Regions from separate parts of the Gryllotalpicola sp. genome, predicted to be linked through region 2. Evidence: predicted binding sites of a transcription regulator. Region 2 holds the regulator's gene; each other region holds the start of a gene.
What was found. The regulator HrcA, encoded in region 2, represses chaperone genes, less so after heat shock. The targets are predictions, from matches to a motif close to TTNGCACTCGNNNNNNNCGAGTGCNAA.

Region 1 (10,403 bases), on a different contig from region 2:
TCGTCCACCAGCGGAAGCTTCTCGATCTTGTGCTGCGAGAGCAGTGCGAGGGCATGGTCGGGGTCGATGCCGACCGGGGCCGTGACGAGCGGCGCCTTCGTCATGATGTCGCCGACGCGCACCGATTCGGCCTCGAACGGGGAGACGAAGCGCATGTCGCGGTTGGTGACGATGCCGACGAGGGTGCCGTCGTCGGACACGACGGGCAGACCGGAAATGCGGAAGTCGCGGCAGAGCTTGTCGACCTCGGCGACGGTCGCGGCGGCGGTGGTCGTCACGGGGTTCGTGATCATGCCGGACTCGGAGCGCTTGACCTTGTCGATGATCGCGGCCTGGTCGTCGATCGACATGTTGCGGTGCACGATGCCGATGCCGCCGCTGCGGGCCATGGCGATCGCCATGCGTCCCTCTGTCACGGTGTCCATCGCGGCCGACAGCAGCGGCGCATGCACCGAGATGCGCTTGGTGAGGCGGGATGCGGTGTCCGCCTCGCTGGGGATGACATCGGTCGCTCCGGGCAGGAGCATCACGTCGTCGTAGGTGAGACCGAGGAGTCCGAAGGGGTCACGCTCTTCCATAGCTCATCGTAACGTGGGCTCCTTCGGATCTATTTCATGCGAACGCATCCTTCTGTCCGGATTGCGCCCCGGTTCACGGGGATCGCGCCCGGCGCCGCCTGCCCTCGCGCCGGCTACTCCCTAGCCGCGTCCACATCGGCGGCAAGCGTGCCGAGATAGAGCTCGATGACCTTGGGATCGTCGGCGAGCTCCCGCCCAGTGCCGGTGTACGAGTTGCGGCCCTGGTCGAGGACGTAGCCGCGGTCGCAGATCTGCAGGCAGCGGCGCGCGTTCTGCTCGACCATGACGACCGTCACACCGGTGCGGTTGATCTTGCGGATGCGGATGAACGCCTCGTCCTGACGAACCGGGGACAGACCGGCGGATGGTTCATCGAGCAGCAGCACGCTCGGCTCCATCATGAGCGCGCGCGCCATGGCGAGCGACTGCCGCTCGCCTCCGGAGAGCCCGCCCGCGCGCAGCCGACGCCGCTCGCCGAGGATCGGGAAGAGGTCGTAGATGACCTCGAGCCGCTCCTTCAGCTTGTGCGGGCGCAGATAGAGGCCCATCTGCAGGTTCTCCTCGATGGTGAGGCCGGGGAAGACGTTGTCGGTCTGGGGCACGAAACCGACGCCGGCCTCGACGAGCTTGTTCGCCTTGAGATTGGTGATGTCCTGGCCGTTCAGCGTCACCGTCCCCGAGCGGACCGGCACGAGGCCGAACAGCGCTTTGAGCAGCGTCGACTTGCCGGCCCCATTCGGGCCGATGATGCCGATGAGTTCGCCGGGATAGGCCTGCAGGCTGCTCCGATCGAGGATGTTGACGCCCGGCAGGTACCCGGCCACGAGCTCCTGGGCGTCGATCACGGGCGCGCCGCCACCGGTGTAGGCGACCATCAGTTCTCCTCGCCTTCTGCCTCGCGGACCGCTTCCACGTACTCCTCGAGCTTCTCCTCTTCGACCTCGCGCTCGGTCTCTTCGACTTTCGCCAGCTCGTCGAAATCCTCCTCGAGCAGGGCGTCGTCGCCGAGATCCTGGTCGTGATGCGACCCGAGGTAGGCGTCGATGACGGCCTGGTTCTTCATGACGCTGCCCGGCCGACCCTCCGCCACGATCTTGCCCTCGGCCATGACGACCACCCAGTCGGAGATGTGCTGGACCATGTGCATGTCGTGCTCGACGAAGAGCACGGTCGTGCCCCGATCGCGAAGATCCTGGATGTGGCCGAGCAGTGACTGCGTGAGCGCCGGGTTGACCCCGGCCATCGGCTCGTCGAGCATGATCATCGCCGGGTCGCTCATGAGCGCGCGGGCCATCTCGAGGAGCTTGCGCTGGCCGCCCGAGAGCGACCCCGCGTAGTCCTCGCGCTTGTCGTGCAGCGTGAAGCGTTCGAGCAGCTCGTCCGCCTTCTCGACGAGCTGCTTCTCGCGGCCCGTCCAGCTCGGCCAGAACACCGACCTCAGCAGGCGCTCGCCGGCCTGCGCCTGCGAGCCGAGCAGCATGTTGTCGAGTACGGTCATCGCAGACAACGCCTTGGTGAGCTGGAACGTGCGCACCATCCCCGCGCGCGCCACCTTGAACGAGCTCGCCGAGGCGATCGTCTCCCCCTGGAAGCGCCAGCGCGCCTCCTTGGCGCTCGGAGAGTCGAATCCGGTGATGATGTTGAAGAACGTCGTCTTGCCCGCGCCGTTGGGGCCGATGAGCGCCGTGATCGCCCCGCGCTGCACCTCGAGGTGCTCCACGTCGACGGCGGTGATACCGCCGAAGCGCCTGGTGATGCGGTCGACGATGAGGATCGGCTCGGGTTTTGCCGAACCGGGCAGTTCGTCGACCGTCGCGAGTTCCGCGCGCAGCGCAGTCCGGTCGTAGGGGTAGTCGGTCATGTCAGCCAATGAAGTTCAGCTCCCGCTTGTTTCCCAGGATGCCCTGCGGTCTGAAGATGACGAGCAGCATGAGTCCGACGCCGACGAGGATCCACACGAACTGCGGAATCTGAGTCACGTTCATCACGGTGTGCGGAACGTACGTCGTGACGACATCAGTGAGGATCGTGGTGAAGACGAAGTAGAGCAGTGATCCGAGGATCGGGCCGAACACCGTCGCCGCGCCGCCGAGCAGGAGACACGTGTAGATGAGGAAGGTCTGCGAGCGCCCCAGGCCGTCGGCCTGGACCGAGCCGGAGAGCACGTAGAACACTCCACCCAGCGCGCCGAAGACGGCGCCGATGATGAGGCTCTGCATCTTGACGAGGTTGACGTTCTTGCCGAGGCTGCGCACGGCATCCTCGTCCTCACGAATACCGCGCAGCACGCGGCCCCACGGGCTCTTGACGAGGAGCAGCGCAATGAGCGCGATGATGACGACGGCGCCCCAGGAGACGATGCGCAGCCACCAGCTGTCGCCGCCCGTGTAGGGAGCCGTCAGTGGGCCGAGGCTGAGCGTGCCCTCGTGCGGAAGCGGCGAGAGCGCGACGAACGGACCCTGGAACTTGAATCCCTGGATGCCGACCGGGCCGCCGGTGAGGCTCTGCAGTGCCGGGCTGTCGCCGATCATGCGGATGATCTCGGCGAACGCGATGGTCACGATGGAGAAGTAGTCGCCGCGCAACCGCAGGGTCGGAAGGCCCAGGATGAGTGCCGCGATGATCGCCACGACGATGGCCACGAGCAGGCCGAGCCAGAAGTCGCCCGAATACTCCACGGTGATGGCGAAGCCGTAGGCGCCGAGCAGCATGAAGCCCGCCTGGCCGATGTTGATGAGGCCCGTATAGCCGAAGTGCAGGTTGAGGCCGATCGCGGCCAGCACGAAGGCCGCGGTGACCGCGGAGACCAGCGAGCCGCCGGCATCGGTGAGCAGCTGTACGAGGAATTGTCCGAAGTCCATGGTGCCTCCCTTAGCCGACCCGCTGACTGCGGCCGAGGATGCCCTGCGGCCGGAAGATGAGGATCACGATGAGCACGAGAAGCGCGGTCGCGTACTTGAGATCACCCGGCAGGATGATGCCGGTCATCTGCACCACGATGCCGATGATGAGGGAGCCGACCAGAGCACCGAAGGCGGTGCCGATACCGCCCAGTGTGACGGCGGCGAACATGAGCAGCAGGATGCTGAGGCCGGTCGACCAGTTGATGCCGTTGTTCACGAGGGCGTACAGCGCGCCGGACAGCGCGGCGAGTCCCATCGACACCGTCCACACCAGGCGGATGATCCGGTTGTTGTCGATTCCGGATGCCGCGGCCAGCGCCGGGTTGTCGGCGACGGCACGCGTAGCGCGGCCGATGCGGGTGCGGGTGAGAGCGAGCCCCACGAGGACGAGCACGACGATGGAGACCCCCATCGACCAGTAGCCGGACGGCGTCAGGTAGAGCGGGCCGCCGATCTGCTGGATGTCGGCCGTCACGGGAAGCGGCAGCGCTCCGAAGAAGAACTGGTACAGGTACTGCAGGGCGAACGAGAGCCCGATGGACACCAGCATCAGCTGGCTGATTCCGATGCCCTTGCGTCTGAGGGGAGCCCAGATCGCGAGATCCTGGACATAGCCGCTGGCGGCTCCGACGACGACCGCCATGAGGGAGGCGAGGACGAAGTTCCACCCGAGCTGCAACGAGAAGATGTACGCCATGAAGCCACCGAGCGTCACCTGCTCGCCGTGGGCGAAGTTGGAGATCCCCGTCGTGCCGTAGACGAGCGAGAGCCCGATGGAGGCGAGCGCGAGCAGCAGGCCGAGCAGCAGGCCCTGGGTGAACGCCTGCCAGACGAGCTGTCCGGTCGTCGAGGGCCCGATGTCGTTCGACTGCGAGCCCGTGCCGTGGCCGGCGAGCGCGATGATGACCGGTTTCAGCGCGCCGAGCTGGACGTTCTTCGCCGTCGTCGTCGGTGAGGCGATGGTGACGCCGCTCGGCAGCGTCGCCGGGTCGATGGCGATCCGGTAGTCGCCGGCGGCGGTGCCGGCGAATTTGAAGACGCCCGTCGCGTCGGTGGTGACGGACGCGCTCGCCCCGCTGGGGTCGGTGGCGGTCACCTTGACTCCGGCGACCGCGTTGCCGTTGTCGTCGCGCAGGGTGCCCTGGATGCAGGCGGTGGTGGGATCCGGCTGGCAGCTGGCACCGGCGGTGACGCCCCCTGCGGCGAACGAGGCCGTCGCGAAGCCGAGTACGAGCGCGATGCCCACGGCCGCTGCGACGATCCCGCGTCGCAGCAGGCTGGTGCTGAGGTTTCGCAATGAATACGGGCCTTTCAGGACACGGGGCGGGGGCCGGCCATGCCAGCCGACCCCCGCCCCGTGTCGCTCAGTGGTTCGTCGCTCAGTGGTTCGTGTTACTTCGCGCTGTTGACCGAGGTCACCGGCTGCGGCGTGTTCGTGCTGTCGAACTTGTACAGCGTCACGTAGCCGCTCGACGGGTCGTGACCCGAGTTGAGCGGGCCGATGCCGGTGACACCGATGTAGTGGACCTGCTTGCCGGCCTTGATGGCCGCAAGGCCATCGGCGTAGGTCTTCACATCGGTGAGGCCCGTCGCCGGCGTCACCGTCGGAGTCACGCCGTTCTTGGTGAAGGCATCCTGCGCACCCGTGATCGGAAGGATGTACTTGACGAAGTCGGCCGGGTTGTTCGAACCCGCTTCGTCCGCCGCGAGGGCCAGGATGATCGTCGCGTCGTAGGACTCCGGAGCGTAGACGAAGCCCTTGTCGATCGTCGCGCCGTTCTCATTGGCCTTGTACCAGTTGTTGAGAAGGGTCTGGAAGTCCGACGTCGGGTTGATGCCCTGTGCCGTGCCCTGAGCACCCGCGAGGTTGCCGACCGTCTTGTCGTAGGACGACAGGTTGCCATCGATGAAGTACGCGTTCTTGAAGGCGAACCCGGCCGACGCGAGCGCCGGGAGGATCTGCGTCGTCTGCGCCTCAGCGTCGATGACGATGGCGTCCGGCTTCGTGGCGAGCGCTGCCGACACGATCGGGGCGAAGTTCGTCTCGGTCTGCGAGAACTCCTGGTTCTTTCCGGTGCCGCCGTAGGTGACCGACGCGCCGTTGGACTCGAGGACCTTCTGGATCGCGTCGCGGAGGTTCGTCGTGTAGGCCTCGCTCGCGGTCAGGATGGCGATCTTGGTGTGGCCGTCGGCGACGATCTGCGCGCCGAGGACGTTGCCCTCGACCGAGTTCGGCACCGGGTCGCGGAAGTACCACTTCGAGGCGCCGGTCAGAGCGTCCGAGGTGTTCGCCGGCGAGAACATGACGATGCCCGCCGCGTCGACCGTCGGCAGCACGTCAAGCGTCACGCCCGAGGACTCGGCACCGAGGATGGCGGAGACCTTCGAGCTGATGAGCTTCTTGATGTTCGGCTCGGCGATGGTCTGCAACGCCGTCGCGTCGCCCGAGTCGACCGAGATGACCCGGGCCGGCTTGCCGTTGACGCCGCCGGCCGCGTTGATCTCCGACAAGGCTTCGCCGGCTCCGGCGACGGCGGCCGGGCCGAGCGAGGCCAGCTGGCCGGTCAGCGGGAGGAACGTGCCGAGCACGAAGTTGGTCGACGAGTCCTCGCCGGCCGCGGGGGCCGAGGCGGCCGGAAGGGCAGCGCCGGCAGCGCCGGTCGACCCCGAGGGGGACGAGGACGACGGCGACGACGAACACGCCGCCAGGAAGAGCGCAAGGGCGACGGCACCGGCTGCGCCGGCCACCGCCTTGCCGCGCGAGGAGAGAGTACTCACGTTGGGGGGAGCCTTTCATGTGATTGATGGGCAGGAAGGCGGGGTGCATCCGCCGGTTCTTCGCAAGTTACTCACGTTATGTTTCGGTCGCATGACATCGTGTAACAGCTGGTCATGTGAGGCTAAGTTGTGACTTTCCGGCTCGCCGTCGCGGCATCCGTCGTGATGAAGACGAGCGCGACCCACACCAGCGCGAAGCCGGTCCAGCGAGCCGCCGACATCGGCTCGTGGAGGAGGAGCACGCCGACGAGCAGCTGCATGATCGGCGTCAGATACTGGATGAGACCGGTCCACACCAGCGGGATGCGGCGCGCCGACGCGGCGAAGAGCAAGAGCGGGACGGCCGTCACCGGGCCGGCGAGCATGAGCAGCACCGCGTGCCAAACCCCCGCCGTGCCGAAGGTCACGCCGCCGCCGAACGCCGCGATGAGGCCCAGCACCCCGGCGGCCACCGGGGCGAGCCACACCGTCTCGACGAGCAGGCCCGAAACGGCGTCGACGCTGGCGCCGACCTTGCTCTTGAGCAATCCGTAAAACCCGAACGAGAAGGCGAGCGACAGCGCGATCCAGGGGAACTGCCCGTAGGCGACGACGAGCGCGGCCACGGCGACGAGGCCGATCGAGACGGCGAGCCACTGCAGGCGGCGCAGGCGCTCGCCGAGGAAGACGACTCCGAGGACGATCGTGACGAGCGGGTTGATGAAGTAACCCATCGCCGCCTCGGTGACCTTGCCCGTTGTCGAGGCGTAGACGTACACCTGCCAGTTGACAAAGACGATGGCGGCCGCGGCGGCGAGCAGGCCGAAGAGCCTGGGCGTGCGCCAGACGGCGAAGAAGCTGCCCCAGGTGCGGGTGACGGTGAGCAGCCCCGCGCAGAGCACGATCGACCAAAGAACCCGCCAGGCGACGATCTCGAACGCGCCCGCGGGGGCGAGCAGCTGCAAGTAGATCGGCAGCAGACCCCAGAGGAAGTACGCGCCGAGGCCGTACGCGATTCCCGGACGACGTTGAGAGGTCAGGTCGGAGGGCATCCCCAAAACGCTTCAGGCCCGGGCGCATGGCCCGGGCCTGAAGCGTTTCGCAGCGTGATGCGGCTAGTGGACGACGATGGCGAGCACGTCGCGGGCTGAGAGGACCAGCAGGTCGTCACCGCCGTACTTGACCTCGGTGCCGCCGTAGCGCGAGTAGATGACCTTGTCGCCGACGGCGACGTCGAGCGGAACGCGGTTGCCGTTGTCGTCGATGCGGCCGGGGCCGACGGCGACGACCTCGCCCTCCTGCGGCTTCTCTTTGGCGGTGTCGGGGATAACGAGACCCGACGCGGTGGTCGTCTCTGCCTCGACCTGCTTCACAACGATGCGATCTTCGAGCGGCTTGATGGAGACCGACACGGTGACCTCTTTCTTGTACGGTGTACTTCAAGACACGGGTTAGCACACTCGCATGGAGAGTGCTAAAGCGAGTGTAGGCCGAGGACTGGCACTCCCGCAACGCGAGTGCCAAACGTTGACGTCATCAGGTGAGGCGGTCGGATGGATCGCGATGAGCTCGTCGAGCTGCTGAGCCCGACCGGCCTCGACCTGCTCGACGAGCTGCCACCCTACTCGTCGCAAGCCGATGTCGTGAAGCTCGTCTCCGCGCTGCGCACCGCCGGACATCCGCCAGGCCTCGTGGCAGCTGTTCTCACCCAGGCGAAGCTGCGCGCCAAGGCGGGTGGGCCGCACGGAAAGTTCGGCGAGTTCGCCGCACGGATGCTCTTCACCGACACCGGCCTCGAGCAGGCCACCAGGCTCGCGGTCGCCGGCCGCCACGCCGCGCGCTTCCGCTCAGCCGGCCTGTCACGCGTGGCGGATCTCGGCTGCGGCATCGGAGGCGACGCGCTCGCGATGGCGGCGCTCGGACTCTCCGTCATCGCGGTGGAACGCGACGAGGTCACCGCCGCCATCGCGGCGTACAACCTCGCTCCCTTCGAGAACGCTGTCGTCGAGCACGGCGACACTGCCGACTTCGACCTCGCGCGGGTCGACGGCGTGTTCTTCGACCCGGCCCGGCGCACCGCCGGGCACACCGACACCCGACGGTTGACCGATCCATCCGATTACTCCCCCGCGCTCGGCTCGGTGTTCGCCACCGCCACGCGCGTCCCCACCGGGGTCAAGCTCGGGCCGGCCTTCGACCGGGACGCCATCCCGGCGGATGCCGAGGCCCAGTGGGTATCCGTCGACGGCTCCGTCGTCGAGCTCGGGCTCTGGTTCGGGGCGCTGGCACGAGGCGGTGTGAAGCGGGCGGCGCTCGTCGTGGCGGGATCCGGCGCGAGCGAGCTCACCGGCGCGAGCGACGCCCCCGATGAGGAGGTCGGCGCGCTCGGCGGGTATGTGTACGAACCCGACGGCGCCGTCATCCGCGCCCGTCTCATCGGCGATCTGGCGCGCCGGCTCGACGCCCACCCGGTCGGCGCGGGCATCGCCTACCTCAGCGGCGAGACGCTCGCTGCGACGCCGTTCGCCACAGCTTTCCGGGTAGTCGAGGAGCTGCCCTTCGCCGAAAAGGCTCTCGGAGCTGCTCTGCGCGCGCGCGGCGTCGGGCCTCTCGAGATCAAGAAGCGCGGTGTCGACGTCGATCCGGCGGTGCTGCGGCAGCGCCTCAGGCTGCGCGGCACCCTGCCCGCGACGATCATTCTCACCCGCGTCGCCGGACGGCATACCGCACTGCTCGTCGCGCGGGTCTGACCGAGGGCTGCTACGGGGTGGCGTAGTTCGGAGGGGGCCCCGGCGACTCCAGGGCAGCCCACGGGATCCACACCGCGAACGCGAAGAGCAGCAGGAAGATCCCGATGATCCCCAGGGCAATCGCGGCGTAGCCGATGATGACGCCCGCGAGTGCGAGCCCCCTGCCGCCCTCGCCGGTGCGCTGAATCTGGGAGAGGCTGAGATGCCCGAGGATGACGCCCGCGATAGGTGCCGCGATAGGAATGAGGCCGACGACCCCGACGAGCGAAGCGATGAACGAGATCACCGCCAGCGGGTTGGTGCGCGGCCCATAGAACCCGGGCGGCGGCGGATACCCGCCCGGCGGGCCATACGGCGGCGGCGAGTACGCGGGGAACTGCGGCGGCTGATCCGAGTCAGACACCCTCTTACCGTACCTGGATCTCGGTGACAGGCAAGGTCGAATCCGCGCCGAACGAGAGGGTCGACGGCGCGTGCCCGGCCATGACGAGCTGCGCACCAAGCGCAGCGATCATCGCCCCGTTGTCCGTGCACAGCGAAAGGTGCGGGATGCGCAGGGTCAGCCCGGCAGCGTCCGCGCGCTGCTGTGCGAGCTCGCGCACCCGGGCGTTGGCGGCGACGCCACCCCCGAGGAGCAGGCGCGGCACACCGCGATCGAGACAGGCGGCGACGGCCTTGGAGATGAGGACATCGGCGACGGCCTCGCGGAAGCTCGCCGCCACGTCGGCCACCGGAACGCTCTCGCCGGCATCCTCGCGCTGCTCCACCCAGCGCGCGACGGCGGTCTTGAGTCCCGAGAACGAGAAGTCGTAGCGGTGCCTCTCGAGGTCCTTCGGCAGGCTGAGCCCGCGCGGGAAGCGGATCGCCGCCGGGTCGCCGCCCTGCGCCGCGCGGTCGATCTGCGGTCCGCCGGGGTAGGGCAGGCCGAGGACGCGCGCGACCTTGTCGAAGGCCTCCCCCGCCGCATCGTCGATGGTCTCACCGAGCAGTTCGACATCGCTGACCAGATCGCGCACGTGCAGCAGGCTGGTGTGGCCGCCTGAGACGAGCAGCGCGATGGTCGGCGCGTCGATCGCGTGGCCCGGGCCACCGCCGGCATCGAGGACGTCGGCGCCGACGTGCCCCACCAGGTGGTTGACCGCGTAGAGCGGGGTGTCGAGGGCGACGGCGAGCGCCTTCGCCGCGCCGACGCCGACCATGAGCGCGCCGGCGAGTCCCGGACCGCTCGTCACGGCGATCGCGTCGAGGTCGGCGAGGTCGACGGATGCCGTCGCCAGCGCCTCCTTCAGCGTCGGGATCAGGGCTTCGAGGTGCGCACGGGCGGCGACCTCGGGGACGACGCCGCCGTAGCGGGCGTGCTCGTCCATGCTCGAGGCGATCGCGTTGGCGAGCAGCCGGGTGCCGCGCACGATGCC
Region 2 (10,403 bases):
ATCGACCTGCCCGCTGCCGAGCCCGAGAAGTACGCCCGCGAGCTCGCCGATCTCATCGGCGGCTCGCCCGATGACGTGCTGAGGGTATCCGGCAAGACGGGCGAGGGTGTCGCGGCGCTTCTCGATCGCGTCGTCGAACTGGTCCCGGCGCCGAGGGGCCGGGCGGATGCACCTGCCCGCGCCATGATCTTCGACTCGGTCTACGACGCCTACCGCGGCGTCGTGACCTACGTGCGCATGGTCGACGGCCAGCTCGCCGCGCGCGAGCGCATCGTCATGATGTCCACCGGCGCGCACCACGAGCTGCTGGAGATCGGCGTGAGCGCGCCCGAGCCGACCCCGACGGCGGGTCTCGGCGTCGGCGAGGTCGGCTACCTCATCACGGGCGTCAAGGACGTCCGCCAGTCGAAGGTCGGCGACACCGTCACGAACGCCCACCACCCCGCGACGGAGGCGCTGGCCGGGTACACCGACCCGAAGCCGATGGTGTTCTCCGGTCTCTACCCGATCGACGGCTCCGACTATCCCGATCTCCGCGAGGCCCTCGACAAGCTCAAGCTCTCGGACGCGGCACTGAACTACGAGCCCGAGACCTCCGTCGCGCTCGGGTTCGGGTTCCGGTGCGGGTTCCTCGGCCTGCTGCACCTCGAGATCGTCACCGAGCGCCTCGAGCGCGAGTTCGGACTCGACATCATCACGACGGCGCCGAGTGTCGTCTATGAGGTGACAACCGACGACGGCCGGACCATCGCGGTGATGAATCCGAGCGAGTTCCCGACCGGCAAGGTGAAGACGGTGCGCGAACCGGTGGTGCGCGCGGCGATCCTCGCCCCCAAGGACTACGTCGGCACGATCATGGATCTCTGCCAGAGCCGCCGCGGCACGCTGCTCGGCATGGACTATCTCGGCACGGATCGCGTGGAGATCCGCTACTCCATGCCGCTCGGCGAGATCGTCTTCGACTTCTTCGACCACCTCAAGAGCCGAACCCAGGGCTATGCCAGTCTCGACTACGAACCGATGGGCGATCAGGAGGCCGACCTCGTCAAGGTCGACATCCTGCTGCAGGGCGAGCAGGTCGACGCCTTCAGCGCGATCGTGCACCGCGACAAGGCCTACGCCTACGGCGTGCTCATGACGGGCCGCCTCAAAGAGCTCATTCCGCGCCAGCAGTTCGAGGTGCCGGTGCAGGCGGCGATCGGTGCGCGGATCATCGCGCGCGAGTCCATCCGCGCGATGCGCAAGGATGTCCTCGCAAAGTGCTATGGCGGCGACATCACACGCAAGCGCAAACTGCTCGAGAAGCAGAAGGAGGGCAAGAAGCGCATGAAGATGGTGGGGCGCGTCGAGGTTCCTCAGGAGGCCTTCATCGCCGCGCTCTCGGGCGACACCGCCGAACGCAAGGAGAAGGACTAGCGACCTCCGGGTCCGGTCCTCACGACGATGACGCGAACGGTGCCGCGCCCCAGGGGGCGCTCCGACGCGGCGCCGGACGAGCGCCGGGACGACCGGCGCTATCGCAGGGTATTCTTCGTCGCCACCGCGGCCGCGTTGGCGATCTTCGCCGCCGGGTCGGCGTTTCAATCGGCGGTGCTGCAGATTCGGGGCGAATCCATTCCCATCGGCCCGCGCTTGCTCGCGAACATTTGCGGTTCGCTCCTCATCGTCGTCCCAGCCTGGTTCGTGCCGATGCGGCGAATGCCGTGGCCGGCGAAGATCGCGTTCCTCGTCGGGGCGTCCGTCGTCGCAGCGGTGGCGCGGGGTGCGCTGCAGGTCGACTTCGGCGTGCATGCCTTCGGCGACACGGGTGCGCTGCTGCTCGACGTCATCCCCGCGTCCATCACATCGGCGTTCTCGATCACGACCGCTCTCGCCCTCGCCGAGTTCCAGAACCGGGTGGTGCAGGAGGAGCGCACCTCGGCGGAGCGGGCGCGAGTGGCGTCCTCTGCGCTGGAGGCGCTTCGGGACGAGGAGTTGCGGGTTCGTCGCGATGTCGCCGACGGGCTGCACGGCACCGTGCAGCAGCAGCTCGTCATGCTCAACATTCATCTCGCCCATACCGCGGAGAAGCTTGCGCAGGACGACCCCCGCGAGGCCGAGATCGCGCGCGACCTCGGCTGGGTGCGCGATGAGCTCGACCGGCTCCGCGAACAGGGAGTGCGTGATGTGAGCAGGATGCTCTTCCCGGTCGGCATCGACCTCGGGCTGGTGCACGCGGCCCGCATCCTCATCGGCCGGATCCCGCCGAGCATCGCGGTGACGACGCAGATCGACGAGTCCGTCGCCGTGGCGGAGACCGCCACCCCGGGGGGGCTGCCGTTCGAGCTGCGGATCCTCGCAATCCGGGTTCTCGAGGAGGCCGTCACGAACGCCCTCCGGCACGGGAAGGCGACCGCGCTCCGGATCTCCCTCGCCGTCGACTCGGCGGGGGTGCTGCAGGTGGAGGTCGACGACGACGGAGACGGCGTCGACCCCGCAGCGGTGCCGAGCGGGCTGAAGCGGTTGGAAGAGCGGCTTGCGACACGCGGGGGCCGGCTCGCGCTGGCGAGCCGGCCGGGCGGCGGCGCGACGGTGTCGGCCCTGCTCCCGCTGACCGGCGAGGACGTCCTGTGATGGCGCGGCGCGCGACATTCGTCGACATCCCGGTGACCTACGGCGCTGTCGGGGCCACGCAGCGCTCCGACCTGCTGCAGTACCCGCCGCGCGGCTTCCGCCCGATCGAACGCAGCATCCGGCTCGGCTCCGGCGCCGAGCGCTTCGCGGCATCGCGCGAAGCAATGCTCGCCTGGGAGGTCCAGCGCGGCGCCGGCCTCGAGGTCCGCGACGTCACCGCAGGCACGGGCGAGCAGTACCCGGGGCTGCGGTACGACGAATCCGGGTCCCCCGTCGCGCCCGAGGCGCCGCCCGAGATCGTGTACGGTCCCGACGGCCAGCCGAACGTCGCCAACGGGGTGAGCGCGGTGCTGAGGCTCGGCGTCGGCCCCTTCCATGTGGATTCCCCGGTGCGCGTCGTCTACGTCATCGACGAGCCGCGCCGGTTCGGCTTCGCCTATGGCACGCTGGCGGGGCATCCCGCGAGCGGCGAGGAGGCGTTCTTCCTCGACTGGCTCGCCGACGACAGCGTCTGGTTCACCATCCGCGCGTTCTCGCGGGCGTCGGGGCCGCTCTACCGTCTGCTGACCCCGATCACCCGGAGCGTCTTTCGCACGCTGACGACGCGCTTCCTGCGCGCGCTCCACCCTGCTGTCGGCTGACCTCTGGCGCCGTTCCGCACCCGGGCGGCAGGCACGGCGCGGCGGTGCTTCAGAACGCGCCCAAGTCATTGTGAGCGCGCGGCTCCGTGGAGTAGACCAGGACGGTGAGTGACTACCAGCCCCCTCTCAATGACCTTTCCTTCGTCCTCGAGCACATCGTCGGCTACGACGAGATCGCGGCCCTGCCCGGTTACGGCCACGCCGACCTCGAGACGGTGAGGGACCTCCTCGCCGCCGCGAGCGAATTCATCGTCGAGAAGGTCGCGCCGCTCGACCGCGCCGGCGACGTCGAGGGCGCCAGGTGGAATCCCGACTACAGCGTGACCACTCCGAAGGGCTACCAGGAGGCGTACGACGCCTACCGCGCCGGCGGCTGGACGGGCCTGCAGTTCCCCGACGAGTTCGGCGGCGGCGGATTCCCCGCCGTGGCCGGCCTTGCGCTGCAGGAGATCCTCACCTCAGCAAGCATCGCGTTCTCGCTCGCTCCGCTGCTCACCCAGGGCGCCGTCGACGCGCTGCTCCACTACGGCAGCGACGAGCAGAAGGCCACATATCTGCCGCACATGGTCGCCGGCGACTGGACGGGCACGATGAACCTCACCGAGCCCCACGCCGGATCGGACGTCGGCGCGCTGACGACGAAGGCCGTGCCGAACGGCGACGGCACCTTCGCGATCACCGGTCAGAAGATCTTCATCAGCTACGGCGAGCACGACCTCACCCAGCAGAAGGTCCACCTCGTGCTCGCCCGCACCCCGGGCGCGCCGGAAGGCACGGCCGGCATCTCGATCTTCATCGTGCCGAAGTACCTCGTGAACCCCGACGGCTCGCTGGGTGAGGCGAACTCACTGAAGTGCCTCTCCGTCGAGCACAAGCTGGGCCTCCATGGCTCGCCGACGTGCGTGATGTCCTACGAGCGCGCCACGGGCTACCTCATCGGCCAGGAGAACAAGGGCATGCGGATCATGTTCGTCATGATGAACAACGCGCGCCTGTCCGTCGGCCTCGAGGGCCTCGCGGTGGCCTCGCGCGCCTACCAGAAGTCGCTCGCGTATGCCCAGGAGCGCATCCAGGGCACAGCAGTCGGCGGCACTGAGCCGGTGGCGATCATCGAGCACCCGGACGTGCGCCGGATGCTGCTCACTCAGCGCGCCCAGCTCGACGCGCTGCGCGCGCTCATCCTGCTCAACGCAGGTCACGGCGACCGGGCGAAGCGCCATCCTGACGCGGCCGTCCGTCAGCGCGAGGACGAGATCGTCGGCCTCCTCACCCCGATCTGCAAGGCCTTCGGCACCGACCTCGGCGTGGAGCTGTCCTCGACCGCTCTCCAGGTCTTCGGCGGCGCCGGATTCATCGAGGAGACCGGCATCGCGCAGCAGTACCGCGATGCGCGCATCCTGCCCATCTACGAGGGCACGAACGGTATCCAAGCCGCCGACCTCGTGGGCCGCAAGCTCGGCATCCGTCAGGGGCAGTCGGCGCTCGAGTACCTCGAGGAGATCGGCGCCATCGACGGCACCCTGGAAGCGGCCGGCGAGGGCTTCGCCGCCATCCGCTCGGGTCTCGCCGCGAACCTCGGCGCGCTGAAGAAGGCGACGGGATGGCTGTTGCAGACAAGCGCCGGCGGCGACTTCGACTCGGCGCTCGCCGGTTCGGCGCCGTATCTGCGCATGTGGGGCCTCGTGCTCTCGGCCTGGCTGCTCGCCCGCGAGGCGCTCGTGGCGAAGGACCTCGGCGACGCCGAGTTCGCCGAGACCAAACTCGTGCTCGCCCGCTTCCACGCCGAGCAGCTTCTGCCGGCGGCGGGCGCGTTGCTCGGTGCGGTCACCCGCGGCAGGGGCGATCTCTACACCCTGTCGCCGGCGCAGCTCGCCGGCTGAGACAGCAGCGGCGCACCGCCGTGCGATGATCGGCTGATGCCCAGCAGCCTGCCCATCGCGGACCCGGCGCCCGAGGATGGGCTCCTCCCCGCACAGGCTGCCGAAGGCGCGACGCACCGCGACCTCGGCGTGTACGTGCACGTGCCGTTCTGCCGGGTTCGCTGCGGCTACTGCGACTTCAACACCTACACCGCGACCGAGCTGCGGGGGGTGAAGCAGTCCGACTACGCCGAGCAGGCGGGCGCCGAGATCGCGTTCGCGCGTGGCGTGCTCGAGCGATCCGGTCTGCCGCAGCGCGAGGCGGCGACCGTGTTCTTCGGCGGCGGCACCCCGACACTGCTGCCGCCCGCGGATCTCGCGCGGATGCTCGGCGCGATCCGCAGCGCCTGGGGCATCGCCGACGGCGCGGAGGTCACCACCGAGGCGAACCCCGACTCCGTCGGCGCCGACGATCTCCGGCGACTCGCCGACGCCGGCTTCACCCGCGTTTCGTTCGGGATGCAGTCGGCGGTGCCGCGGGTGCTGGCGACGCTGGAGCGCACGCACGACCCGGAGCGCATCCCTCTCGTCGTTGACTGGGCGCGGCGGGCCGGCCTCGACGTCAGCCTCGACCTCATCTATGGCACCCCGGGCGAGTCGCTCGCCGACTGGCGCACCTCGCTCGACGCGGCGGTCGCAGCCGAGCCCGATCACCTCTCCGCCTACGCGCTCATCGTCGAGGACGGCACGAAGCTCGCCCGGCAGATCCGCAGCGGCGAGGTCGGTCGGCCGGACGACGACCTCGAGGCCGACATGTACGAGCTCGCCGACGAGCTGCTGGGGGCGGCCGGCTATGGCTGGTACGAGGTGAGCAACTGGTCGCGCGGCGAGGAGCACCGTTCGCGGCACAACCTCGGCTACTGGCTCGGCCACGACTGGTGGGGGGTCGGTCCCGGCGCGCACAGCCACATCGGCGGGGTGCGCTGGTGGAATGCGAAGCACCCGGCCGCGTATGCGCAGCGCCTCGCTCAGGGCGTGTCGCCCGCCGTCGGGCGCGAGACGCTGGATGCCGGAACCCGCCGTATGGAGATGATCCTGCTGCGCACGCGCATTGTCGACGGCGTCCCGACCGTCGAGCTGCCGACGGCCGCGCGCACTGCTGTCGCCGGGCTCATCGCCGACGAGCTCGTCGACGCGAAAGCGGCCCTGGCGGGGAGCATCGTGCTCACCCGAAAGGGCCGCCTGCTCGCCGACGCCGTCGTGCGGCGCCTGACGACTACTTGATGAACGCGATGGACAGCGGGTAGGTGTACGGGCGGCCCTGGCTCGCCGCGACCGCGGCGAGGATGCTGAAGATCAGGGTCAGGATGCCGGCCGCGGCGACGATGAAGCCGCCGATCAAGATCGCCGTCAGGATCCACCCGACCGCATAGGCGATGGCCATGGTGATCTGGAAATTGAGCGCGGCGACGCTGTGCTGGCGCAGGAACGGCCCGCGATCCTTGAAGACCAGGAACGTGATGAGCGAGGGGATGAAGCTGAAGAAGATTCCCAGCACGTGGGTGAGGATGGCGTACATCTTCTCGTCCGCCGGATTGAGGGGCGACGCGGGTCGCGTGTAGGTCATGCGGCCAAGGTAGCGGTGGCGGGTGCCCGCGGGCAACGGCGGATTGCCATCGGGTGGCGTTACGATTGGCACTCAGAATGGTGGAGTGCTAGCGAGAGGGGCGCCATGGTCTCGGAACGCGGGCTGCAGGTGCTCCGCGCGATCGTCCACGACTATGTCGCGACGCGCGAGCCCGTGGGCTCGAAGAGCATCGTGGACAAGCACGCCTTCGGCGTCTCGGCCGCGACCATCCGCAACGACATGGCAGCGCTCGAGGACGAGGAGCTCATCGTCGCCCCCCACACCTCAGCCGGTCGCGTCCCGACCGACAAGGGCTACCGGGTGTTCGTCGACCAGCTCGACGAGGTGCGGCCGCTCACGAGCGCGCAGCGCAATGCCATCGAGGCGTTCGTCGGCGAGAGCCTCGACATCGACGACGTCCTGGCGCGCACCGTTCGTGCGCTCGCCCAGCTCACCCACCAGGTGGCCCTGCTGCAGTACCCGCAACTGTCGCGCGCCAGGGTACGGCACATCGAGCTCGTGACGATGGGGCCGAGACGGCTGCTCGCGGTCCTCATCACCGACAACGCCTCGGTCGAACAGCGCGTCGTCGAGACCTCGTCCGAGATCGACCCCGAGGCGCTCCATGCGCTGCGCGACGCCGTGAATGCCGCTGTCACCGGCGCGACGATGACGGATGCTGCGGCACTGCTCGAGGCTCTCCCCGACTCGGTGGAGTCCGCGTCGCGCCCTCTCGCTGCGGAGCTTGCGGCCGCGCTCGTCGCCGAGATCGAGTCGACCCGGTCGGAGCGTCTGCTCATGGCCGGCACCGCCAATCTGGTGCGCACCGAGCACGACTTCTCGGGCAGCATCTATCCGGTGCTCGAGGCGATCGAGCAGCAGGTCGAGTTGCTCAAGATCTTCGGCGAGATGGCGAGCGAGCAGCATGGGGTGGCGGTGAGCATCGGGCGTGAGAACGTCGCGGTCGGCCTCGCCGAGACCTCGCTGCTCACCAGCGACTACGGCGGAGGTCTGGGCAGGCTGGGTGTGCTGGGACCTACGCGCATGGACTATTCATCGAACATGGCTGCGGTGCGCGCGATCGCCCGCTATCTCAGTCGGCTGCTGGGGGAGTAGTGGCGGACCATTACGAGGTCCTCGGAGTCGAACGCGACGCCAGCCAGGACGAGATCAAGAAGGCGTATCGCAGGCTCGCCCGTGAACTGCATCCCGATGTCAACGGCAGCGACGATGCGGAGGAACGCTTCAAGCTCGTCACCCACGCCTACGACGTGCTCAGCGACCCGCAATCCCGCCAGCAGTACGACCGCGGCGGGCAGACCGGCAGCTTCGGCGGCACGCAGGGCTTCGGCTTCGAGGACGTGTTCAACGCGTTCTTCGGCGGGGGCGGCGGGTCGGCCGGCGCTCGGCCGCGTTCGCGCGCCGAGCGCGGGCAGGACGCGCTGCTGCGTGTCGACGTCGAGCTCGCCGAGGTGATCTTCGGGGCGCACCGCGATCTCGAGGTCGACACCGCCATCGTCTGCGAGACCTGCGGCGGCACCTGCTGCCAGCCCGGCACCCAGCCCGTGACGTGCGATGTCTGCGGCGGCAGCGGTCACGTCCAGCGCCAGGTGCGTTCGCTCCTCGGCAACGTCGTCACGTCGAGTCCGTGCGGGGTCTGCCGCGGCTACGGCACCATCATCGCGACCCCCTGTGCCACCTGCCAGGGCCAGGGGAGGGTCCGCGCCCACACGACGATCCCGGTCGACATCCCCGCCGGAGTCGACACCGGATTGCGCCTGCAGCTCTCCGGCAAGGGCGAGGCCGGCCCGGCGGGGGGTCCCCACGGCGACCTCTACCTGGAGATCCGGGTCAAGCACGACGACGTGTTCAGCCGCGAGGGGGACGATCTGCTCGCGACGCTCGAGGTGTCGATGGCGGACGCCATCCTCGGTGCGAAGACGATGGTCGAAGCGCTCGACGGTCCGGTCGACGTCGACCTCAAGCCGGGCGCGCAGTCGGCCGACGTCATCACGGTGAAAGGCCGGGGCGTGACGCATCTGCGCGGAAGCGGTCGCGGTGATCTGCGCATCGGTGTGCAAGTTATCACCCCGACCAAGCTCGCCGCCGCCGAGAAGCAGCTCATCGAGCAGTTCAAGGGACACCGCAAGGATGCCGCCCCGCGCCTCGCCCGGTTCCAGCAGGGGCTCTTCGCGAAGCTCCGCGATCGCTTCCTCTGAGGCGTCCCGTGGCCAACTTCTACCTCGACGAGACGCTGGCGGAGACGCGCATCGGCGCGTCGGTGCGCCTCACCGGCTCCGAGGCGCGACACGCCGCTCAGGTCGCGCGCACCCGCGTCGGCGATGAGCTCATGGTGGGAAACGGCCGTGGTCTCGTTGTGCGCGCCCGGGCGACCTCGGTACAGCCCTCGGCCGTCGAGCTCATGGTGGATTCCGTCGAGCAGCAGGCTGCACCAACGGTCAAGATCGCACTCGCGCAGGCACTGGCGAAGGGCGACCGTGACGAGCTCGCCGTGCAGGCCGCTACCGAGCTGGGCATCGACGTCGTCATCCCCTGGCAGGCCGAGCGCTCGGTGCCTCGGTGGGGCGGCGAGAAGGCCGAGAAGGGCCGCGAACGCTGGGCGGCGATCGCGCGGGAGGCGTCCAAACAGGCCGTGCGCCCGTGGTTGCCCGAGGTGCTGCCGCTCGTCTCGACGACGCAGTTGGGCGTACTCGCATCCTCGTGGCGTCTCGTCGTCCTCGAGCCGGATGCGCGCGAGCCGCTCGCCTCGCTCCAGCCGGACGGGCGCGGAATCCTGCTCGTCGTCGGGCCCGAAGGCGGCATCGCCCCCGCCGAGCTCGAGGCGCTGCAGGACGCCGGCGGCGAGCTGCGCCGCCTCGGCGGCACGGTGCTGCGCACCTCCACCGCGGGGCCGGCCGCGCTCGCCGTCCTCAACGTGCCGCTGGCGCGGTGGTGACAGACTTGAGCCATGAGTGAGCCCTCGGTCTTCTCCCGTATCATCGCGCGGGAGATCCCTGCGCTCATCGTGCGCGAGACGGACCGCCTCATCGCCTTCAAGGACATCGCGCCCAAGGCGCCGGTGCACTTCCTCATCGTGCCCAAGACCGAGCAGTACGCCAACATCACCGAGCTCGCGGCAGGCGATCCCGGGCTGCTCGCCGAGATCGTGGCGGTCGCGCAGGAGCTCGCGGACGAGTATTCGAACGGGCAGTACCGGCTCCTGTTCAACACCGGCCCCGAGGCGGGTCAGACCGTGTTCCACGTTCATGCGCACCTGCTCGGCGGCGGCCTCACGGAGAGCACCATTGGCTTCTAGCGGCGAGCAGGTGCAGACCCAGCTGCAGGTGGACGGCGTGGCGATGGTGCGTCTCCTCGGCCCGCAGGACCGCCTGCTCACCACCCTCGAGAAGCAGTACCCGGGCGTCGAGGTGCACGTGCGCGGCAACGAGATCACGCTGAGCGGAGAGGCCGAGCACGTGGCGTCCGCGCGCACTCTCGTCGAGGAGCTCATCGCCCTCGTCGAGAACGGCCACGACCTCCACCCCGTCGAGGTGAGCAAGGGCCGACGCCTCGTCGACTCCGGCCAGAGCCCCGCCGCGGTGCTGGGCGAGGCGATCCTGCAGGTGCGCGGCAAGACCATACGCCCCATGACCAAGGGGCAGA
Region 3 (9,975 bases), on a different contig from region 2:
GCGGCCGGGCGCCGGTGGTATGCGTGTCTGAGGGCTTCCGTCTCACCACCATGGACGAGGCGTACTCGCACAAGGGCCTCGACGCGTTCAACCGGCCGCTGCTCGGCGGCATCGCGGAGATCATCGCGCCGATGATCGAGGAGCGCACCGGCATCGAGTCGCGCGCGACCGTCATCGGGCACGTGCAGCGCGGCGGCGCGCCGAGCGCCTTCGATCGCGTCCTCGCGACCCGGCTGGGGCTTGCCGCGGTGGATGCCGTCGACGCCGGCCAGTGGGGCACCATGGTCTCGCTCCGCGGCACCGAGGTCATCGACGTGTCGATCACGGACGCGACCAGGCGGCTGAACACCGTGCCGCCGCACCGGTACGAGGAGGCGAAACTGCTGTTCGGTTAGTGCGCCGCCGCCTTGTGGGGTGTCGTGCGTCAGTCCGCCAAGCGCAGCCGGTCGAGCAGCCAGGCGAGTTCGAAGGCGCGCTCTTTCCACGCGTTGTAGCGGCCGCTCACTCCGCCGTGGCCGGCGACCATCTCGATCTTGAGTTCCGCGTCTTGCCCGAGCTCGTGCAGCCTCACCACCCACTTCGCCGGCTCGACGTAAAGCACCCGGGTGTCGTTGAGGCTCGTCACCGCAAGGATCGGCGGGTACTTCACGCCCGGCCGCACGTTCTCGTACGGCGAGTACGACTTCATGTAGGCGTACGCCGCGGGGTCATGCAGCGGGTCGCCCCACTCGTCCCACTCGACGACCGAGAGCGGCAGATCCGGGTCGAGGATCGACGTCAGCGCATCGACGAAGGGCACACCGGCGAGGATTCCGGCGAAAAGCTCCGGGGCGAGGTTGGCGACCGCGCCCATGAGCAGCCCGCCGGCGCTCCCGCCTTCGGCGACGAGGCGGTCGGGGGCGGTCCATCCGGCGTCGACGAGGTGGCGGACGCAGGCGATGAAGTCGGTGAAGGTGTTCTTCTTCGCGAGCAGCTTGCCGTCTTCGTACCACTGCCGGCCGAGCTCGCCGCCGCCGCGCACGTGGGCGATGGCGAAGACGACCCCGCGGTCGAGCAGCGACAGCCGCGGCACCGAGAAGTACGGGTCCGTGCTCGATTCGTAGGCGCCGTAGCCATAGAGCTCGAGAGCCGCGGGCGTTCCGGGCACGACGAGGTCGCGGCGGTAGACGAGCGAGATCGGGATCCTGGTGCCGTCGCCCGCCGTCGCCCATTCGCGGCGCTGCTCGTAGTGCGCCGGGTCGTAGTCGAGCACGGGCTGCTGCTTGAGCAGCGTGAGCGCGCCGGTCGTGGGGGAGTAGTCGTACACCGTCGACGGCGTCACCATGGAGCCGAAGCCGAGGCGGATCGTCGGCTGCGCCCATTCGGGGTTGCTGTCGGCGTGCACCGCGTAGAGCGGCTCGTCGAAGGCGATCTCGCGGAGCTCGCCGTAGCCGGAATCCGCGTCGAGCTCGATGATGCCGAGACGCGAGAGCCCGTCGCGACGGTACTCGACGACGATGCGGTCCCGGAACGCGCTGATCCCTTCGAGGCGCACGGCGGGGTCGTGGCGCAGGATGACGCGGGGCTCGGCTTGCGGGTTGTCGGCGGGCACGTCGACGAGCTCGAAGTTCAGCGCCCCCTTGTTGTGCAGGATGAGGAGCCGGTCCTCGCCCTTCACGACGGCGTGCGTGAGTTCGTACTCCACCCCGTCCTCGCGCGGCCACACGAGGTGCGGTTCCGAGGCCGGGTCAGCGGCGTCGATGAGCCATTCCTCGCTGGTGATCTTCGATCCGGCGGACACGACGAGGTACCGCTTGGAGCGGGTGAGCCCGACGTCGAGCCAGAACCGCTCGTCGGGCTCGGTGAACACCTCGGCGTCCTGATCGGCGGGGGTGCCGACCTCATGCCGCCACATGGTGTCGGGGCGCCAGGCGTCGTCGACGGTGAGGTAGACGACGTGCCGGCTGTCGGGGGTGAAGAACGCGCCGGCCGCGGTGCCTGGGATCTCGTCGCGGAGATCCTTGCCGGTCGCGAGGTCGCGGATCCGAAGCGTGTAGCGTTCGTCGCCCTCGACGTCCACGCCGTAGAGGAGGAGCCGGTCGTCCTCGCTGACATCGAAGCTGCCGAGTGAGAAGAAGTCGCTGCCCGCGGCCTCGACGTTGGAGTCGAAGAGCACCTGCTCGCCCGGCAGCGCCGGCTCGTCGGCGGCGACATCCGCGAGGGAGGGCGGCGTCCAGTCGTCGGCCGCGGCGATAGGCGCACGGCAGCTCGCGCCGTACTGCTTGCCCTCGAAGGAGCGCGAGTAGTACCACCAGCCGCCCTCGCGCACCGGGACGCTGAGGTCCGTCTCCTTCGTGCGCGACTTGATCTCGTCGAAGATCGCCTGGCGGAGCGGTTCGAGGTGCGCATTGCGCGCCTCGGTGTAGGCGTTCTCGGCGGTGAGGTGGGCGATGACCTCGGGGTAGTCCTTGTCGCGCAGCCACTCGTAGTCGTCGATGACGGCGTCGCCGTGGTGCAGGCGCCGGAGAGGGATCTTCGCGGCGACAGGGGGAATGACAGCGGAATCCGGCACGCCACAACGCTAGCCGAGGTGCCTACAGTGGCCGTATGGCGAGATTCGCGCGCTACGACCGATTCGGCGGTCCGGACGTCATCGAGGTCGTCGATCTGCCGGAGCCGCATCCCGGCCCCGGCCAGATGCGCGTGCGGGTGCGCTTCGCCGGCCTCAATCCCATCGATTACAAGATCTTCGGCGGCCTCGGCGACTACGGCGTCGTCCTGCCGTCGGGCGTCGGGCAGGATTTCTCGGGCGATGTCGACGAGGTCGGCGAGGGTGCGACGGGCTTCGCCGTCGGCGACGCGGTGCTCGGGGCCATCCGCCACCAGGGGGCGGGCGACTTCGTCATCGCGGACCCCGGCTCGGTCGTGGTCCGCAAGCCGGAGGGCCTCGCCTATGAGCTCGCCGGCGCGCTGGGCGTCGCGGGCCGCACCGCGTGGGCCTCTGTCGCGGCGATCGATCCGCAGCCTGGTGAGACGGTCTTCGTCAGCGCGGCCGCCGGCGGGGTCGGCATCCTCGCGGCGCAACTCGTGCTGCGCGCGGGGGCGAGCGTGGTGGGCACGGCCGGCGAGGCCAACCACTCGTTCCTCGAGGCGCTCGGGGTGACGCCGGTGGTGTACGGCGACGGGCTTGTGGAGCGGCTGCGGGAGGCCGCACCCGGCGGCTATCAGGCTGCGCTCGACAACCACGGACCGGAGTCGATCGACGCGGCTCTCGAACTCGGCATTCCGCTGAGCCGCATCAACACGATCGCGGCGCGCGGGTACCGCGATGCCGTCGGGGCGGGCGCTCAGCAGGCGTCGCCGGACGACTTCGCGCGGCTCGCGGACCTCGTCGCGAGCGGCGAGCTGAAACTGCCCATCGACTCGCAGTACCCGCTGGAGCGGATCCGCGAGGCGTATGCGCATCTCATGGGCCGACACGTGCGCGGCAAGGTGCTCCTCGACCTCGGGGCATAGCGAGGCCGCCGCCTCGCGGACAACCGGCCTTCTGGCGGCGGGTGTCTGCGAGGTGGCGGCGCTGTCGCTTTAGCCGACGGCCTGGCCGTGTCCTGCGACGGCGTGCTCGACGCCCTCGGCGGTCGCCGTCACGGCGATCTTGCGAGGCTTGGCCTTCTCGCTCATCGGGATGGTGATGCTCAGCACGCCGTTGGCGTAGTCCGCCGAGATGCGGTCGCTGTCGATGCCTTCGCCCAGACTCAACTGGCGCAGGTACGTGCCGCCGGTGCGCTCGCGGACCATCCACTTCACGCCCTCGCCGGTGGCAAGGGTGCGCTGAGCGCGGATGGAGAGCAGCTGCCCGTCCACGTCGATGTCGATCGAACCCGGGTCGACACCCGGAAGATCAGCGGTCAGCACATAGGTGTCACCGTCGCGGTAGAGGTCCATCGGCATGCGGCGCGGGCCGGCCGGACGGTCGAACCACGTGCCCGCAAGCGACTCGAAATCACGGATTGGATCAAAGCGCGTTGCCATAGATCATCAGCTCCTTCGTGTTCAACTGAAGAGTTGAGTCGGGGTGACTCAACTACGTTCAGGTTAGCACTCAACGGTGGAGAGTGCTAAATATTTCCGCGGTGCAGCGGGGGCACAGCCCGCTCCCGGCGAGCACTGGGTTTCGGCTGCGCATACTCAACGTGTGAATGCATCCGGCCGCAAGGCGCTCTTCCCCGTGCCGGTGTGGCTGTGGCGCATGGCCATGGGGGCCGCTGCGCCCCTCGAAAACCGCAGGTTCAACGCCGAGCCCATCACGACGGTCGACTACACGCTCGACGTCGACTACGTCGGCGACGGGATGCGCGAGCATTGCCTCGACGTCCTGCGGCCGCGGGATGCACCCGGGGCGCTGCCCGTCTACGTCTATGTCCACGGCGGTGGCTGGACCTCAGGGGACAAGGCGCCACTGACGAAATACTGCGCCGTGCAAGCCGATTCCGGCATGGTCGTCGTCAACGTCAACTATCGCCGAGCAGGGCGTTTCGAGCGCTTCCACCTGCGCGACATGCTCCTCGACCTCGACATCGCGCTCGCCTGGGTCGAACGCCACATCGGCGAATACAGCGGCGACCCCGAGCGCATCGTGCTCGGCGGGGACTCGGCGGGAGCACAGATCGTCGCGCTGCTCGCCGCGATGACATCCCGGGACGAACTCGTCGACTACTACCAGTTCACCCCCGCCATCCGCCGCGAGCAGATCCTCGGCCTGGTACTGCACTGCGGGGCGATGGACTTCTCCGAGGTGTTCGAGCGGGGGTTCATCATGGGCGAGAGCTTCGTGCGGATTCTGATCCCGGGCGGCGGCCGCGGGGCTTCGCTGCGCAAGGCGGCACGCTGGCTCTCCCCCCTGGAGTGGATCGACGAGTCGTTCCCGCCCGTGCTCGTGACCACCAGCGAGCGTGACATCTTCTACCGGGCGAACCTCAACTTCATCGACCGCGCCAAGGCTTTCGGCGTGCCCGTCGACGTGCTCGTCTACGGCTGGGACGCCAAAGGTGCTGAGCACACCTGGCAGCAGGACGCCCGGCTTCCGGAATCCCGCGCGGTGTACTCGAGGCTGCAGGCGTTCGTCAACTCACGTGCACGTCAGGTCGGCGTTTAGCATCGGGCTCCGCCTCGCGCACCACCTCGCGGGTGATCGTGGCGATCTCGCCCGTGCCCGTGAGGAGGAACTTCGCCATGTTCGAGATCGGGTTGCCCTCGGTCCACTCGAAGTAGATGTTGGGCACGACCCCGGTCTGGTCGCGGATCTCCAGCATCACCGATGCGATGGCGTTCGGCACCGCGTTGCTCGCGACCTGGAGCACCCGGTAGCCGTACTTCGTCACACCGTGGACCACCAGGTCCTCGGCGAAATCGGAGGCATCCGTCGTCAGCACCTCGAGGAAGATGATGGGCTCACCGGCCGGGATGTGGCTGAATCGCCGCTCATCGTGCGCCTTGTCGCGGTACTCCCGCTCGGTATCGACATCGGGCTCGTGGGCGACGAGCCGCACCGTGTCGCGACTGTCGGCGTCTTCGCTCACGAACGCGAGCGCAGCGTCGTCGAATCGGACCGACATCGCGCGGAGCTGGAACGACCGGCGCGCCCGAGAGATCGCCGAGATGACGAGGATGCCGAGGATGAACAGCAGCGCGATCCGCACGCCGTCCGGGCGTTCAATGACGTTGACGACCGTCGTGTACAAGAAGACGGCAGCGATGATCCAGAACGCGACCATCGCTGCCTTTTGCCGGTGCCGGTGCGCGCTGATCGCGGCCGCGACCGCCGCCGACGTGATGAGGACGAGCACGCCGGTCGCGTAGGCACCGCCCTGTGCGTCGACGTTCGCGTCGAAGATCCACGTGATGAGGAACGCGATCGCGGTGAAGACGAGGACGAGGGGGCGCACCGCGCTCGCCCACTGCGGGGCCATGCCGTAGCGCGGCAGGTAGCGCGGCACCAGGTTGAGCAGTCCGGCCATCGCCGAAGCGCCGGCGAACCAGAGGATGCAGATCGTCGACAGGTCGTATACGGAGCCGAACACGCCGCCGAGATAGGCATGGGCCAGGTACGCCAGGGCGCGCCCGTTGGCGGGGCCGCCGGCCTGGAAGTCGGCCTGCGGGATGAGGATCGTTGTCGCCAGGCTCGAGGTGAGGAGCAGCACGCTCATGATGAGGGCCGCAGTGGTGAGCAGCCGCCGGGTGCCTCGGATGCGCCCGACCGGGTTGTCGGGCGTGTCGCCGGGAGCCTCGTCGATCTGCGGCATGAGGGCCACCCCGGTCTCGAAGCCCGAGAGGCCGAGCGCCAGCTTGGGGAAGACGATGAGCGAGACGCCGACGATGCCGAGCCATGAGCCGTGCTGGGTGGTGAGGGCGCTCCACCAGTCGGTGATCTGGATGGGCTGGCCCACGACGTGCGCGGCAGCGACGCCGAGGACCACGACGTTGAGCAGCAGATAGGCACCCACCAGGACGACCGCGATGCCGATGGCCTCGCGGAATCCTCTGAGGAAGACCACTCCCAGCAGAGCGATGAACAGCAGGGTGATCGGCACCTGCAATCCGTGGAACCACCCCGGGCTGTAGGAGTTCTCGATGAGGTGGGCGCTGGCATCGGCCGCTGACAGCGTGATGGTGATCATGAAGTCGGTGGCGGCGAAGCCGAGCAGCGCGAGGACGAAGAGCTTTCCCCACCAGAACGGCAGCAGCCGCTCGAGCATCGCTATGGAACCCGAGCCTTTGAAGCTCTCGCCGGCGACCTTGCGGTACACCGGCAGCGCGCCGCCGACGGTGAGCACGATGAGCACGATCGTCGCGAACGGCGAGAGGACTCCGGCGGCGATCGCCGCGATCGCGGGCTGGTAGCCGAGGGTCGAAAAGTAGTCGACGCCCGTGAGGCTCATGACCTGCCACCAGGAGTGCGTCTTCTCGGCGACTTCCGCGTGCGGCCCCTGGTGGGTTCCACGGATGTCCGTCATCCCCTCGAGGAGCCAGGTCCTCGCCCGTCCGCGCCTGGTGGGAACGCCCGTCACCACGCCAGACTAGGCCGCGACCGACTTAGATTGCCGATATGACGATCCCCGAGACCGTGGCCGGGCTGCGCGCCGCGTTCGATTCCGGCCGCACGAAGCCGCTCGCCTGGCGCATTGCGCAGCTGAAAGCGCTCCGGGCGATGCTCGCCGAGAACGGTCCGACCTTCGAAGCGGCGCTCCACGCCGACCTGCGCAAGAACCCCACCGAGAGCCAGTTCATGGAGATCGGATTCACCATTGCGGAGATCGACGCGGTGCTGCGGGGCCTGCGCCGCTGGCTGCGTCCCAGGACCGTGCCGACGCCATCGGCGATCCTGCCCGCCAGGTCGCAGGTCGTGCTCGAGCCGCTTGGTGTCGTCCTCGTCATCGCGCCGTGGAATTACCCGGTGCAGCTCCTGCTGGGCCCAGCCGTCGGGGCGCTCGCCGCGGGCAACGCGGTCGCGCTCAAGCCGAGCGAGCTTGCCCCCGCGACGGCCGATGCCATCGCCGGGCTCGTTCCGAAATACCTCGACCGGTCGGCGGTCGTCGTCATCGAGGGCGGCGTGCCCGAGACGACCGAGCTGCTCGAGCAGCGCTTCGACCACATCTTCTACACCGGCAACGGCACGGTCGGCCGCATCGTCATGACTGCGGCCGCCACGCACCTCACCCCGGTCACGCTCGAGCTCGGCGGCAAGTCTCCGACCTTCGTCGACGACGGCGTCGACCTCGCGGCCGCCGCCGACCGCATCGCCTGGGGGAAGTTCGTCAACGCCGGCCAGACCTGCGTCGCGCCCGACTACGTGCTTGCGACCAAGCGGGTGCAGGATCGCCTGGCGCCCCTGGTCGCCGCTGCGGCGGCCGCGCTCTTCGGGGAGGACGCGAGCGCGAGCCCCGACTACGGCCGCATAGTCAACGAGCGGCAATTCTCTCGCCTGACCGGATTGCTCGGAGCCGGCACGCGCGTCAGCGGCGGCGTCCTCAAGGAGTCCGAGCGCTACATCGCTCCGACCGTGCTCGCGGACGTGCCGCGCGACGCGCCGGTGATGCAGCAGGAGATCTTCGGGCCGATCCTGCCGTTCGTCACTGTGAGCGGGGTCGACGAGGCGATCGCCTACATCACTGCGCACGACAAGCCGCTCGCGCTCTACGTGTTCACGGGCTCGAAGCGCACCAGGCGCCGCTTCATCACCGAAACGAGCTCGGGCGGCCTCGGCTTCGGCATCTCCCTCGCTCACCTGAGCGTGCACGGTCTCCCGTTCGGCGGTGTCGGCTCGAGCGGCATGGGCGCGTACCACGGCAGGCGATCGCTGACGACGTTCAGCCATGAGAAGGCGGTGCTCTCGAAGCCCCTCAGGCCCGACACCATGAAGCTTGTTTCGCCGCCGTACACGGCGGCTAAAGACTCACTCGTCAGGCGCATCCTGAGTAAAGTCCTGTGAGCAGATGAGTCTGGCCGAAACCCGAGCCTACGCCGAAGGCCTCGACGCGCAGATCGCCGAGGTCGATTGGGCCGCACCCGATCCGGCTGCGGCGCCGTTCCGATTCGAGGCACCCAGCGGGTCGCTCGCCGGCTGGTCGCTCGGCGACCCGGCGAACCCGCGCGTCGTGCTCGTTCCCGGCGCGACCGGCTCGAAGGAGGACTTCGTCCTGCTCGCCCCGCCGCTCGCCGAGGCCGGCTACTTCGTGCAGACGTTCGATCTCGCCGGCCAGTACGAGTCGGCCGACGCCGGGCCGTCGCTTGCGACCGGCCGCTACGACTTCGACATGCACGTCGCCGATGTCCTTGCCTTCCTTGCCGCGGGCGATGCCGCGCACGTGCTCGGTTACAGCTACGGCGGGATCGTGGCACAGCAGATCGTCGCCACGCGCCCCGACCTGGTGCGGAGCCTCACGCTGCTCACCACCCCGCCGGCCGTGGGCAACACTTTCCGCAGGGTCAAGGTCGTCGGGTTCCTCGCGCCGTTCCTCACGGCACACCAGGCGGGCGGTCTCATGCGCTGGGGCATCACGACCAACAAGAACAAGGTCGACCGGGCGCGGTTCGACTTCGTCGTGAACCGCCTGCGCGTCACCCGCCGCCAGAGCGTCGACGACATGATGGTCACGATGCTCGACGCTCCTGATCTCCGGGCGGCGGTAGCGGACTCCGGCATCCCGGCTCTCGTCGCCACCGGCGAGCACGATCTCTGGCGGGTCGCGCTGCACGCCGAATATGCCGACCAGATCGGCGCCGAGCTCGCGGTCTACCGCACCGGCCACAGTCCGTGCGAGAGGACGCCGAACCAACTCGCCTTCGACATGCTGCGGCTCTTCGAGCGAGCTGCCGCCGCCGAGAGCGCTCAGCGCGACAAGTAGTCCTGCCTCTTTGCAGCTTCGGCACGGAAGAGGCGCCGCCGAGCAGCCCGACGGGCCCACGGGCTGGCGTCCGGCCAGTGCAGCTTGAAGGTGACGAAGGCCCATGCGACACGCTGCCAGAGTCCCGACCACGAGTCGAACGGACGCGCCGAGACCCCGACGCGGAGCGTGTGGTCGTAGCGGGTGACGACGTCGAGCGGAAGGTGGAGTGCGAGGTCGAGATCGTCGTGCACGTGCGGTGTATCGCGATGCACCAGGGGGCTCGTCTCCTGCCAGACCGAGCGCCGCATGGCGAAGTTCGAACCGAAGACGGGCACGTTCGTCAGCCATGGCCCGACCACGTTGAAATAGGCGCCGATGTACAGGTGCTCGGCGATCCAGTTCACCCAGGCGCGCGCGCCGTAAAAGTCGCCGGGGCCGGTGAGCACGCCGATCGCCGGGGAGGAGTCGAATTCCCGCTCGATGCGCTCGAGCCAGTCGGGGTATGGGCGGGAGTCGGCGTCGAGGCGGGCGATGACATCGCCGGTGGCGGCGTCGTAGCCGGTCGCCGCGGCCGACATGATGCCCTTGACAGGCTGGAGGAGCACGATCG

Region 1: a site for HrcA is predicted at 7,736-7,762, ahead of groES (co-chaperone GroES). Genes of this name have one in related genera too.
Region 3: a site for HrcA is predicted at 4,075-4,101, ahead of M7D61_RS08570 (Hsp20/alpha crystallin family protein). Genes of this name have one in related genera too.

The regions. Positions count from the first base shown of each region.
Region 1 covers NZ_DAIEII010000006.1:29,992-40,394, reverse strand. Annotated here, with positions in the region: gene guaB (IMP dehydrogenase) at 1-578, opposite strand, end outside; gene M7D61_RS00865 (ABC transporter ATP-binding protein) at 692-1,453, opposite strand; gene M7D61_RS00860 (ABC transporter ATP-binding protein) at 1,453-2,439, opposite strand; gene M7D61_RS00855 (branched-chain amino acid ABC transporter permease) at 2,441-3,439, opposite strand; gene M7D61_RS00850 (branched-chain amino acid ABC transporter permease) at 3,450-4,778, opposite strand; gene M7D61_RS00845 (ABC transporter substrate-binding protein) at 4,874-6,259, opposite strand; gene rarD (EamA family transporter RarD) at 6,382-7,290, opposite strand; gene groES (co-chaperone GroES) at 7,354-7,650, opposite strand; gene M7D61_RS00830 (class I SAM-dependent methyltransferase) at 7,792-8,988, shown strand; gene M7D61_RS00825 (DUF4190 domain-containing protein) at 8,999-9,391, opposite strand; gene tsaD (tRNA (adenosine(37)-N6)-threonylcarbamoyltransferase complex transferase subunit TsaD) at 9,396-10,403, opposite strand, start outside.
Region 2 covers NZ_DAIEII010000027.1:22,475-32,877, reverse strand. Annotated here, with positions in the region: gene lepA (translation elongation factor 4) at 1-1,416, shown strand, start outside; gene M7D61_RS03790 (ATP-binding protein) at 1,444-2,613, shown strand; gene M7D61_RS03785 (DUF1990 domain-containing protein) at 2,613-3,254, shown strand; gene M7D61_RS03780 (acyl-CoA dehydrogenase C-terminal domain-containing protein) at 3,359-5,134, shown strand; gene hemW (radical SAM family heme chaperone HemW) at 5,171-6,397, shown strand; gene M7D61_RS03770 (DUF4870 domain-containing protein) at 6,390-6,740, opposite strand; gene hrcA (heat-inducible transcriptional repressor HrcA) at 6,846-7,856, shown strand; gene dnaJ (molecular chaperone DnaJ) at 7,856-8,959, shown strand; gene M7D61_RS03755 (16S rRNA (uracil(1498)-N(3))-methyltransferase) at 8,968-9,696, shown strand; gene M7D61_RS03750 (histidine triad nucleotide-binding protein) at 9,709-10,056, shown strand; gene M7D61_RS03745 (PhoH family protein) at 10,100-10,403, shown strand, end outside.
Region 3 covers NZ_DAIEII010000070.1:940-10,914, reverse strand. Annotated here, with positions in the region: gene M7D61_RS08585 (6-phosphofructokinase) at 1-395, shown strand, start outside; gene M7D61_RS08580 (S9 family peptidase) at 425-2,551, opposite strand; gene M7D61_RS08575 (NADP-dependent oxidoreductase) at 2,587-3,495, shown strand; gene M7D61_RS08570 (Hsp20/alpha crystallin family protein) at 3,565-4,011, opposite strand; gene M7D61_RS08565 (alpha/beta hydrolase) at 4,175-5,134, shown strand; gene M7D61_RS08560 (amino acid transporter) at 5,103-6,992, opposite strand; gene M7D61_RS08555 (aldehyde dehydrogenase family protein) at 7,085-8,467, shown strand; gene M7D61_RS08550 (alpha/beta fold hydrolase) at 8,472-9,383, shown strand; gene M7D61_RS08545 (glycosyltransferase family 2 protein) at 9,368-9,975, opposite strand, start outside.